DNA from 2 places in the Sporosarcina sp. So3-204 genome. Region 1 is predicted to be linked to the other one. Evidence: a T-box and tRNA genes for the amino acid it is inferred to sense, from the RefSeq annotation. Region 1 holds a T-box; the other holds one or more tRNA genes.

Region 1 (6,525 bases):
AAAAGGTGTCGGCTTTCTCTATGAGCGAACAGGACTTGACACTAATTCATTCATTTACGGTGGAGAGCAGGAACGAAAACGTCGTGCCGGGACTGAAAATGTTCCGGCAATCGCTGCATTTTCTACAGCAGTAAATCTTGCTCAACAATCACTTGTAGAAAATAAAGCAAAATATGATCGTTTTGCTTCTTTAATAATAGATGTTTTTGAAGCGTCTCGTATTCGTTATGAAATAAATGCGGCTGATGTGGAAAAGTTACCCCATATTATGAATATAAGTTTTCCCGGAACTGATATAGAGTCACTGCTTGTTAATCTAGACATTGCAGGAATTTCTGTATCGAGTGGCTCTGCTTGTTCAGCTGGAACCATAGAGCCGTCCCACGTCCTCACAGCGATGTACGGACTAGGGTCAGCGCAACTTCGTAATTCTGTTCGCTTCAGTTTCGGCTTAGGTCTGGACGATGAACAAATTACACAAGCCGCGTTAAAAACTGCTGAAATTATCAATAGACTTGTGAAATAATAAATAAAGGATTGAAAATAGATGAGAACAACTAAATCACCAGCTGAAACAAGAGTTGTCGTCGGTATGTCCGGTGGCGTTGATTCATCTGTTGCTGCGCTGCTTCTAAAAGAGCAAGGTTACGATGTAATCGGAATTTTTATGAAAAACTGGGACGACACAGATGAGTTTGGCGTTTGTACGGCTACGGAAGACTATGAAGATGTGATTAGTGTTTGTAATGACATTGGAATTCCTTACTACGCGGTTAATTTTGAAAAGCAGTATTGGGATAAAGTCTTTACTTATTTTCTAGAAGAATATAAGGCAGGACGTACACCTAATCCGGATGTTATGTGTAATAAAGAAATTAAATTTAAAGCATTTATGGAACATGCTATGAGTCTAGGTGCTGATTATTTGGCAACAGGACATTATGCGCAAGTTGTAGAAGTTGACGGCGGCGTATCCATGCTTAGAGGTAAAGATAATAATAAAGATCAAACTTATTTTCTTAATCAATTAACACAGGAAATGTTGGATAAAGTTATGTTCCCAATTGGTCATCTTGATAAATCTGTTGTTAGAGAAAAAGCACTTGAGGCGGGTCTTTCAACAGCTAAGAAAAAGGATTCAACAGGGATTTGTTTTATTGGAGAACGAAACTTTAAAGATTTCCTCGGTGAATATTTACCTGCGCAACCAGGTGTTATGAAAACAATGACAGGTGTTAAAATGGGGAATCACGACGGTCTTATGTATTATACGATAGGGCAACGACATGGCCTTGGTATCGGCGGAGAAGGTGAACCTTGGTTTGTCGTTGGAAAAGAATTGAAAACGAACGTCCTGCTTGTTGAACAAGGTTTCCATCACGATACACTTTATTCGGATAGTTTAACAGCTACTGATATTAGTTTTACAACGGCTAGAGAAATGCTGACGAAGTTTAATTGCACAGCTAAATTTCGTTATCGTCAACCAGATACGAAGGTCACGGTTGAATTAAGAGAAGATGGTACGGCTTTTGTGGAATTTGAAAATCCGGTGCGCGCAATTACCCCTGGACAAGCTGTTGTTTTTTATGATGAAGATGAATGTTTAGGCGGCGGAACGATAGATACGGTCATAAAAAATGGGGCTAAACTTGATTATGTTGGATAAGGAGATGTTAAATATGGATACAAATGAGCGAGGAATTACGGCGCTTCAAGATGGGAATTATGAAATAGCGGTAGAAGCATTTATGAAGTCAGTTGAGGACGAGCCTGAAAATGCGCTAGGCTATATTAATCTGGGAAATGTTTTCGCTTCTTTAGGTGATCCTGAAAAGGCGGAACCTTTTTTTCAAAAAGCAATTACACTCGATGAACAAGCGGGAACGGCTTTTTATGGTCTGGCAAATCTTTATTATAATAGTGAACGCTATGAAGAAGCGACAAATTTATATGAAAAAGCAATACGTCGCGGTGTCGAAGAAGCTGATGCTTATTTCATGTTAGGGAAAAGTTTGGAGCGTACTGATAAAGCGAAATTAGCTTTACCGTATTTACAACGTGCTGCTGAATTGGCACCTGAAGATCTTGAAATACGCCTATCGTACGGTATTGTTCTTGCGAATTTGGAATTATTTGAAGAAGCAGGAAGTGAATTCCAATATATTCTTGAACATGATGCGGAAAATACAGATGCACACTTTAATCTTGGGTTTTTATACGCTGTTTCAACAGAACAAAAAGAAGATGCGTTATATCATCTAAAACAAGCATTTACTTTAGATCCTAATTATGAACAGGCAAAATATATTTACGATATGATTCAATTAAGCGAAAGTTAAGGAGGTGTTGGCAATGGAAGGACAAACAGAAGAGCCATTCTTAATCGGCAGACCACTCGTTACGATCTTCCACAATCCAGATAATCTTTTTACGATTGCAAGATTGAAAATAACAGAAACGAATTGTGACTATGAAGAAAAAGAAATTATTGTAAAAGGAAGCTTTCCTCAGCTTTCACAAGACGATGATTATAAATTTACTGGAAAACTTGTCAATCATCCAACTTATGGTGCCCAATTTGATGTACATTTGTTCTCAAAAGAGATGCCGGCGACAGAAACAGGCTTAATTCATTATCTGTCGGGGGATCTATTTCCTGGGATTGGTATGAAAACGGCTGAAACGATTGTTAAAAAGCTAGGCAAAGACGCGATTAAAAAAATATTGGATGACCCAACTATTTTGGATAGCGTACCAAAACTCTCTGTGGAGCGGAAAGAAACAATTGTCTCAGTTCTCGCGCAAAATATGGGGCTGGAGCGCACAATTATTAGGTTAAATGAATGGGGATTCGGTCCGAAAATCTCAGCACGTATTTATCAAGCATACCGTGAAGAAGCGATTGAGCTGTTAACGGAAAACCCATATCGTTTAATTGAGGAAATTGAAGGTGTTGGCTTTCAACGTGCGGATGAATTAGGTAGAAATCTTGGCATAACAGGAGACCATTCATCGCGTGTTAAGGCAGCTGTTATTCATACGATAAATGAAGCAGTTCAATCCGTTGGTCATGTTTATATAGAAGGAAGAATTGCACTTCCTGAAATTAAACACCTTTTAGAGATGAGCCAATCCATCGAAATACCATTCACAACGATTTCACAGTCAATTATTGAGTTAATCGAAGAGGGCAAGCTATCGGCTGAAAAGAAACGGTTATATTTGCCGTCTCTTTATTTTTCAGAAATCGGGTTTGCAGCAAAGATTAATCAGATATTAGAAAATAATACGACAGAGCAATTCCCTGTTTCTGAAATCCGTAAAGCAATTGGTGAAGTGGAAGAGCGTTTTCATGTTAATTATGCTGAAACACAGGTAGAAGCGATTGAAACAGCACTTCATTCTCCAGCAATGATTTTAACTGGTGGTCCTGGAACAGGGAAAACAACTGTTATTCGTGGATTTGTCGAGGTATTCGCAGAATTACATGGCCTATCACTGGACCCGGCAGAATATGCCAAGAAAAAAGATCCGTTTCCAATCATTCTTGCAGCTCCGACTGGGCGTGCCGCAAAACGGATGTCTGAGTCTACAGGACTGCCTGCGATGACGATTCACCGCCTTCTTGGCTTTACTGGGCAGGAGAAGGATGAGGAAACGGAACGTGAAATTAAAGGACGTCTCGTTATTATCGATGAAATGTCAATGGTGGATACGTGGCTCGCACATCAACTAATGAAGGCGCTACCCGATGACATTCAGATTCTATTCGTTGGGGATCAAGACCAATTGCCATCAGTAGGACCTGGTCAAGTGTTAAAAGATATGTTGGATTCTAAAAAAATACCGATAATTGAGTTGACTGAAATATACAGGCAGAGCGCCGGTTCTACGATTATTGAAATGGCTCATATGATTAAACGTTCAGAATTAACGAACGATATAACTGGGAAAACTTCTGATCGTTCCTTTATTCGCGCAAGCGCCGATAAAATACTTGAAGCAGTCGAACAAATTGTGAAAAACGCCATAACAAAAGGTCATAGTATTAAGGACATTCAAGTATTGGCACCCATGTACAGGGGTCCAGCGGGAATTGATGGCTTGAATAAAATGCTTCAGCATATGGTGAATCCTCCAGGACCTAAACGTAAAGAAGTTGTTTTCGGTGATATAATCTACCGAATTGGCGATAAAGTTCTTCAACTCGTCAATCAACCAGAGAGTAATGTATTTAATGGTGATATGGGTGAAGTGATTGCAATCATGAAGGCGAAAGAAACCGTCGATAAAAAAGAGCTGCTTGTTGTGTCTTATGACGGCATCGAAGTGAATTATGAACGAAGTGATTTAAATCAACTGACACTTGCTTATTGCTGTTCAATTCACAAAGCGCAAGGCAGTGAGTTTCCCATCGTTATCATGCCTATAGTTAGAAGTCATCGAAAAATGTTGAAGCGTAATCTGCTTTATACTGGAATTACACGTGCACAGAAGTTTCTTATTTTATGTGGGGAACCGGAAGAGTTTAAAGCGGGAATTGCGCGGACAGATGAGCTAGAAAGGCAAACGACGTTGAAAGAACGTTTAAACGGGGAAACAGAAATGCCGTCAGAAAGTGTTGTTGTCCCTATCAATAAAGATGTTGCGGAACAAATGCAATCTAATGATGAAATCGCATCAATTAATTATGAATTAACAACAGAGACATTCATTACAATTGATCCAATGATTGGTATGCAAGGTATTACACCATATACTTTAATAGAAGATGTTAATTGACAGATGCACAGAACTTTTCTATACTTATTCCAATATATAGAACACATTGACGGAGAAAGTACGCATGTTTTACTTTTACAGAAAGAAGCCCCTAAGTTGAAAAGGCTTCAGAGTCTAAATGCCGAAAGCTACTCCCGAGTGCAGCAAATCACTGCCGTTAGCCGCGTTAAGGCAACCAGAGATACCGAAATTTTACATACGGTAATTAGGGTGGTACCGCGAGACTAACATCTTCGTCCCTTGTTTAGGGACGGGGGTGTTTTGAATTTAGGGGGAAAAACTTATGGAAAAATTATCATCATCACAAATTCGTAAATTATTTCTTGATTATTTTAAACAAAATGGTCATAGTATCGAGCCGTCTGCACCTTTAGTTCCAATAGACGATCCATCACTTCTTTGGATTAACAGTGGTGTTGCTACATTAAAAAAATACTTTGATGGTAGAATAGTACCTAACAATCCTTGTATTGTAAATGCACAGAAGTCTATCCGAACAAATGATATTGAAAATGTTGGTAAAACTGCACGACATCATACTTTTTTTGAAATGCTTGGTAACTTTTCTATAGGAGACTATTTCAAAGAAGAGGCAATAGTTCGTGCTTGGGAATTCTTAACAGATGAAAAATGGCTTGGTTTTGATGAGGCATTATTATCAGTAACTGTTCATCCAGAAGATGAAGAGGCTTATAATATTTGGAAAGATAAGATAGGTATGCCAGAAGATCGTATTATTCGTCTAGAAGGTAACTTCTGGGATATAGGAGAAGGTCCAAGTGGTCCAAACTCTGAAATATTTTATGATCGTGGTTCTAAATATGGTGATGACTTTTCTGATCCAGAGTTATACCCTGGTGGAGAAAATGAGCGTTATCTTGAAATATGGAACCTCGTTTTTTCTGAGTTTAACCATAATCCGGACAATACGTACACACCACTTCCGAATAAAAATATTGATACAGGAATGGGTCTTGAAAGACTTGTATCCGTTATTCAAGATGTGCCGACCAATTATGATACAGACTTATTTATGCCTATTATTCAAACGGTAGAAAAGTTGTCAGGTAAGAAATACGGTATTGTAACTGACGATGATATGGCGTTTAAAGTAATTGCCGATCATATTAGAACAGTTGCTTTTGCAATTGGCGACGGGGCTCTTCCTTCAAATGAAGGACGAGGTTATGTACTGCGCAGGTTGTTGAGAAGAGCTGTTCGCTTTGCGATGAAACTTGGTATTAATAAACCGTTCATGTATGACTTAGTACCAGTAACAGGTGCAATCATGCAAGACTTTTATCCAGAAGTAAATGAGAAAAAAGAGTTCATTATGAAAGTCATTAAGAATGAAGAAGAACGTTTCCACGAGACGCTTAATGATGGTATGGCAATATTATCGGGTGTTATTGAAAAGGTTAAAGCATCTGAAACGCCAATTGTAAACGGTGCGGTTGCCTTCCAATTATATGACACTTATGGATTTCCTTATGAATTAACAGAAGAATTTGCAGAAGAAGCGGGCGTCGAAGTAGATCGAGACGGTTTTAATGAAGAAATGAATCGTCAACGTGAACGTGCGCGTGCAGCAAGACAAGATACGGATTCTATGCATGTGCAATCTGGCGTGCTTGGTAGTATTGTTGATAAGAGTGAATTTATTGGCTACACGGAATTACAAACTTCAGCAACTGTTCTGGCTATTTTCCAACAGGGTGAATTAATTAACACAGCATCTGA
Region 2 (6,525 bases), 1.4 Mb from region 1:
TGCATCTTCACAGGTACTATAATTTCACCGAGTCTCTCGTTGAGACAGTGCCCAGATCGTTACGCCTTTCGTGCGGGTCGGAACTTACCCGACAAGGAATTTCGCTACCTTAGGACCGTTATAGTTACGGCCGCCGTTTACTGGGGCTTCGGTTCAAAGCTTCGCTTGCGCTAACCTCTTCCCTTAACCTTCCAGCACCGGGCAGGCGTCAGCCCCTATACATCACCTTGCGGTTTTGCAGAGACCTGTGTTTTTGCTAAACAGTCGCCTGGGCCTATTCACTGCGGCTCTCTCGGGCTTTAACACCCTACCAGAGCACCCCTTCTCCCGAAGTTACGGGGTCATTTTGCCGAGTTCCTTAACGAGAGTTCTCTCGATCACCTTAGGATTCTCTCCTCGCCTACCTGTGTCGGTTTGCGGTACGGGCACCTCCCGCCTCGTTAGAGGCTTTTCTTGGCAGTGTGAAATCAGGGACTCCAGGGAATAATTCCCCTCGCCATCACAGCTCAATGTTATAGAAATGGGATTTGCCTCATTTCACACCTCACTGCTTAGACGCGCATAACCAACAGCGCGCTCACCCTATCCTACTGCGTCCCCCCATTACTCAAACGGCGGGGAGGTGGTACAGGAATATCAACCTGTTATCCATCGTCTACGCCTTTCGGCCTCAACTTAGGTCCCGACTAACCCTGAGCGGACGAGCCTTCCTCAGGAAACCTTGGGCATTCGGTGGAAGGGATTCTCACCCTTCTTTCGCTACTCATACCGGCATTCTCACTTCTAGGCGCTCCACTAGTCCTTACGGTCTAACTTCGACGCCCCTAGAACGCTCTCCTACCACTCACATCTAAGATGTAAGTCCACAGTTTCGGTGCTCTGTTTAGCCCCGATACATTTTCGGCGCAGCGCCACTCGACCAGTGAGCTATTACGCACTCTTTAAATGGTGGCTGCTTCTAAGCCAACATCCTGGTTGTCTGGGCAACGCCACATCCTTTTCCACTTAACAGAGACTTGGGGACCTTAACTGGTGGTCTGGGTTGTTTCCCTCTCGACTATGAATCTTATCACCCACAGTCTGACTCCCAAACATAAATCATCGGCATTCGGAGTTTGTCTGAATTCGGTAACCCGGGATGGGCCCCTAGTCCAAACAGTGCTCTACCTCCGAGATTCTAAAGTTTGAGGCTAGCCCTAAAGCTATTTCGGAGAGAACCAGCTATCTCCAGGTTCGATTGGAATTTCACCGCTACCCACACCTCATCCCCGCATTTTTCAACATACGTGGGTTCGGGCCTCCAGTAAGTATTACCTTACCTTCACCCTGGACATGGGTAGATCACCTGGTTTCGGGTCTACGACCTCATACTAATTCGCCCTATTAAGACTCGCTTTCGCTGCGGCTCCGCATTCTCTGCTTAACCTTGCATGAAATCAGTAACTCGCCGGTTCATTCTACAAAAGGCACGCCATCACCCGTGACTCTCCCGAAGGAAAGTCAACAAGGGCTCTGACTACTTGTAGGCACACGGTTTCAGGATCTATTTCACTCCCCTTCCGGGGTGCTTTTCACCTTTCCCTCACGGTACTGGTTCACTATCGGTCACTAGGAAGTATTTAGCCTTGGGAGATGGTCCTCCCGGATTCCGACGGAATTTCACGTGTTCCGCCGTACTCAGGATACATGCTGGAGAGAATGAACTTTCGACTACGGGGCTATTACCCGCTACGGCGGACCTTTCCAGGTCGCTTCGCCTAATCCATTCCTTTGTAACTCCGTATAGCATGTCCTACAACCCCAGGAAGCAAGCTTCCTGGTTTGGGCTGTTCCCTTTTCGCTCGCCGCTACTCAGGGAATCGATTTTTCTTTCTCTTCCTCCGGGTACTTAGATGTTTCAGTTCTCCGGGTTTGTCTCGATTACGCTATGTATTCACGTAAACGTACTACTCCATTACGAGCAGTGGGTTTCCCCATTCGGAAATCTTCGGATCAAAGCTCACTTACAGCTCCCCGAAGCATATCGGTGTTAGTGCCGTCCTTCATAGACTCCTAGTGCCAAGGCATCCACCGTGCGCCCTTTCTAACTTAACCAAAAAATAGGTCTTAACGTCGCATTGCGTCGCTAATTCTTATCTTTTAAATAAACGTAATCTTACAGCGATGTAAAAATCTACGTTTCGTAAAAAGGTCGTTCTTTAAAATAAACAAAAACATGTTTATCATAGATAAACGAAGTTCTGTTTATCTTGGTTGATTCTTGATTTGTTTCAATTATTGTTTTATCCAGTTTTCAAAGAACAAAAATACCCCAAGTGGAGTAAGTTGGTGGAGCCTAGCGGGATCGAACCGCTGACCTCCTGCGTGCAAGGCAGGCGCTCTCCCAGCTGAGCTAAGGCCCCGAAAGAAATTAATGGTGGGCCTAAATGGACTCGAACCATCGACCTCACGCTTATCAGGCGTGCGCTCTAACCAGCTGAGCTATAGGCCCCTTCAAATAATTATGTGCAAGATTTGAATTATTATTAGTAACCACAAAGTTCAAAACAGGTGTAGCTTATTTGTTAAGATATCGTATACGCTAAGCGTATTCCGGCAGTACATTTCCGATTGAACCCTCGAAAATTGCCTCAATATCAAAACGCTGTTTTGATTAGTATTTATGGACGATTAGTTAAGCAAAAAACGCTTAATTAATCTTTAATAAACCTTCAAAACTGAACGCAAAACGTCGATTTTCCGTATGCCTAGCTTTCATACACCAAAGGTGTAATCCGACTATGGACATATATCCTTAGAAAGGAGGTGATCCAGCCGCACCTTCCGATACGGCTACCTTGTTACGACTTCACCCCAATCATCTGTCCCACCTTCGGCGGCTGGCTCCCCTAAGGGTTACCTCACCGACTTCGGGTGTTACAAACTCTCGTGGTGTGACGGGCGGTGTGTACAAGACCCGGGAACGTATTCACCGTGGCATGCTGATCCACGATTACTAGCGATTCCGGCTTCATGCAGGCGAGTTGCAGCCTGCAATCCGAACTGTGAACGGTTTTATGGGATTAGCTCCCCCTCGCGGGTTGGCGACCCTCTGTACCGTCCATTGTAGCACGTGTGTAGCCCAGGTCATAAGGGGCATGATGATTTGACGTCATCCCCACCTTCCTCCGGTTTATCACCGGCAGTCACCTTAGAGTGCCCAACTTAATGATGGCAACTAAGATCAAGGGTTGCGCTCGTTGCGGGACTTAACCCAACATCTCACGACACGAGCTGACGACAACCATGCACCACCTGTCACCACTGTCCCCGAAGGGAAAAGTATATCTCTATACCGGGCAGTGGGATGTCAAGACCTGGTAAGGTTCTTCGCGTAGCTTCGAATTAAACCACATGCTCCACCGCTTGTGCGGGTCCCCGTCAATTCCTTTGAGTTTCAGCCTTGCGGCCGTACTCCCCAGGCGGAGTGCTTAATGCGTTAGCTGCAGCACTAAGGGGCGGAAACCCCCTAACACTTAGCACTCATCGTTTACGGCGTGGACTACCAGGGTATCTAATCCTGTTTGCTCCCCACGCTTTCGCGCCTCAGCGTCAGTTACAGACCAGAAAGCCGCCTTCGCCACTGGTGTTCCTCCACATCTCTACGCATTTCACCGCTACACGTGGAATTCCGCTTTCCTCTTCTGTACTCAAGCCTATCAGTTTCCAATGACCTTCCCCGGTTGAGCCGGGGGCTTTCACATCAGACTTAACAGGCCGCCTGCGCGCGCTTTACGCCCAATAATTCCGGACAACGCTTGCCACCTACGTATTACCGCGGCTGCTGGCACGTAGTTAGCCGTGGCTTTCTAATAAGGTACCGTCAAGGTACGGGCAGTTACTCCCGTACGTGTTCTTCCCTTACAACAGAGCTTTACGATCCGAAAACCTTCTTCGCTCACGCGGCATTGCTCCATCAGACTTTCGTCCATTGTGGAAGATTCCCTACTGCTGCCTCCCGTAGGAGTCTGGGCCGTGTCTCAGTCCCAGTGTGGCCGATCACCCTCTCAGGTCGGCTACGCATCGTTGCCTTGGTAGGCCATTACCCCACCAACTAGCTAATGCGCCGCGGGCCCATCCTGCAGTGACAGCCGAAACCGTCTTTCAGAGTTCGTCCATGCGGACGAACTGATTATTCGGTATTAGCCCCGGTTTCCCGGAGTTATCCCCATCTGCAGGGCAGGTTGCCCACGTGTTACTCACCCATCCGCCGCTAACAAAATTTGAAGCAAGCTCCAAATTTCGTTCGCTCGACTTGCATGTATTAGGCATGCCGCCAGCGTTCGTCCTGAGCCAGGATCAAACTCTCCATAATAGTTGACTTCCAATACACTTCGCATAGCGTTATGCACCAAAGGCCAACAACATAAAGAAAATGAAAGCTCATTTCTTTTTGCTGGCATTAATAGTTGTAGCGTTAACTACTTCTATTGAATGACAATTTTGTTTCATATAGAAACGTTTATACTCAAGTGCGCCGAAGCGTCCTGAGTTGTTAATCATATCGTGTAAACACGAATGACTTATATCGACGTTTTGCTGTTCAGTTTTCAAGGTTCATAAGGTGGAGCCTAGCGGGATCGAACCGCTGACCTCCTGCGTGCAAGGCAGGCGCTCTCCCAGCTGAGCTAAGGCCCCATATTTAAAGATCGGGAAGACAGGATTCGAACCTGCGACCCCTTGGTCCCAAACCAAGTGCTCTACCAAGCTGAGCTACTTCCCGATTATAAGACAAATAAAATTATGGCGCGCCCGGCAGAAGTCGAATCCACAACCTTCTGATCCGTAGTCAGACGCTCTATCCAATTGAGCTACGGGCGCATATAAAAAACGGTATAAAACGGAATATAAAAAACTCTATAAAAAATGGTGCCGAGAACCGGAATCGAACCGGTACGGTAGTTACCCACCGCAGGATTTTAAGTCCTGTGCGTCTGCCAGTTCCGCCACCCCGGCAAATAAATATATGGAGCGGAAGACGGGATTCGAACCCGCGACCCCGACCTTGGCAAGGTCGTATTCTACCACTGAACTACTTCCGCAATAAAAGTGCGGGTGAAGGGAGTCGAACCCCCACGCCCGAAGGCACTAGATCCTAAGTCTAGCGTGTCTGCCAGTTCCACCACACCCGCATAATGTATTTATGACGAATACTATAAGTCATAAAATAGTGTGCCATGTAGGATTCGAACCTACGACCCTCTGATTAAAAGTCAGATGCTCTACCAACTGAGCTAATGGCACAAAAGTGGTGCCGGAGAAAGGACTTGAACCCTCAACCTACTGATTACAAGTCAGTTGCTCTACCAGTTGAGCTACTCCGGCGTCGATTAAATAATGGTGGAGGATGACGGGCTCGAACCGCCGACCCCCTGCTTGTAAGGCAGGTGCTCTCCCAGCTGAGCTAATCCTCCTGGGTATAATTTAGATGTTATAAGCTACTGAATCATTTTAAGTCCTATTGCTATGTAATAAATATTACAAGCATGGCAACGTCCTACTCTTGCAGGGGGAAACCCCCAACTACCATCGGCGCTGAAGAGCTTAACTACCGTGTTCGAGATGGGAACGGGTGTGACCTCTTCGCTATCGCCACCATACTTATAAAGTCTTTTAAGGACATTATTCATTATATCATTTTTAATGCAAATTGCAAGCATTATTTTGAAAGAAATTAATTGTTCTTTCAAAACTGAATAAAACAGATAATCTTCACAAATCAGGGGAATCAGCCCACTTACTTCTTACGTTATTTGGTTAAGTCCTCGATCAATTAGTATCCGTCAGCTACATACGTCGCCGTACTTACACCCCGGACCTATCAACCTCATCATCTCTGAGGGATCTTACTTACTTGCGTAATGGGAAATCTCATCTCGAGGGGGGCTTCATGCTTAGATGCTTTCAGCATTTATCCCGTCCACACGTAGCTACCCAGCTATGCCTTTGGCAAGACAACTGGTACACCAGCGGTGTGTCCATCCCGGTCCTCTCGTACTAAGGACAGCTCCTCTCAAATTTCCTGCGCCCGCGACGGATAGGGACCGAACTGTCTCACGACGTTCTGAACCCAGCTCGCGTACCGCTTTAATGGGCGAACAGCCCAACCCTTGGGACCGACTACAGCCCCAGGATGCGATGAGCCGACATCGAGGTGCCAAACCTCCCCGTCGATGTGGACTCTTGGGGGAGATAAGCCTGTTATCCCCGGGGTAGCTTTTATCCGTTGAGCGATGGCCCTTCCATGCGGAACCACCGGATCACTAAGCCCGTCTTTCGACCCTGCTCGACTTGTAGGTCTCGCAGTTAAGCTCCCTTATGCCTTTGCACTCTGCGAATGATGTCCAACCATTCTGAGGGAACCTTTGGGCGCCTCCGTTACTCTTTAGGAGGCGACCGCCCCAGTCAAACTGTCCACCTGACACTGTCTCCTGCCCCGATAAGGGGCATGGGTTAGAAGTCCAATACAATCAGGGTAGTATCCCA

Evidence for each region. The T-box of region 1 lies ahead of alaS (alanine--tRNA ligase). A T-box ahead of a tRNA ligase gene usually reads a tRNA of that ligase, here a tRNA-Ala.
Region 2: it has a tRNA-Ala gene. The T-box ahead of alaS (alanine--tRNA ligase) is inferred to sense a tRNA for this amino acid. The anticodon was not compared.

The regions. Positions count from the first base shown of each region.
Region 1 covers NZ_CM176485.1:1,479,421-1,485,945, forward strand. Annotated here, with positions in the region: gene AC3RV6_RS07155 (cysteine desulfurase family protein) at 1-526, shown strand, start outside; gene mnmA (tRNA 2-thiouridine(34) synthase MnmA) at 548-1,669, shown strand; gene AC3RV6_RS07165 (tetratricopeptide repeat protein) at 1,683-2,342, shown strand; gene recD2 (SF1B family DNA helicase RecD2) at 2,356-4,785, shown strand; T-box leader at 4,823-5,029, shown strand; gene alaS (alanine--tRNA ligase) at 5,069-6,525, shown strand, end outside.
Region 2 covers NZ_CM176485.1:101,329-107,853, reverse strand. Annotated here, with positions in the region: rRNA gene AC3RV6_RS00525 (23S ribosomal RNA) at 1-2,094, opposite strand, end outside; tRNA gene AC3RV6_RS00520 (tRNA-Ala) at 2,327-2,402, opposite strand; tRNA gene AC3RV6_RS00515 (tRNA-Ile) at 2,415-2,491, opposite strand; rRNA gene AC3RV6_RS00510 (16S ribosomal RNA) at 2,799-4,354, opposite strand; tRNA gene AC3RV6_RS00505 (tRNA-Ala) at 4,605-4,677, opposite strand; tRNA gene AC3RV6_RS00500 (tRNA-Pro) at 4,689-4,762, opposite strand; tRNA gene AC3RV6_RS00495 (tRNA-Arg) at 4,784-4,860, opposite strand; tRNA gene AC3RV6_RS00490 (tRNA-Leu) at 4,907-4,995, opposite strand; tRNA gene AC3RV6_RS00485 (tRNA-Gly) at 5,007-5,081, opposite strand; tRNA gene AC3RV6_RS00480 (tRNA-Leu) at 5,090-5,171, opposite strand; tRNA gene AC3RV6_RS00475 (tRNA-Lys) at 5,211-5,283, opposite strand; tRNA gene AC3RV6_RS00470 (tRNA-Thr) at 5,289-5,364, opposite strand; tRNA gene AC3RV6_RS00465 (tRNA-Val) at 5,378-5,453, opposite strand; rRNA gene rrf (5S ribosomal RNA) at 5,524-5,639, opposite strand; rRNA gene AC3RV6_RS00455 (23S ribosomal RNA) at 5,793-6,525, opposite strand, start outside.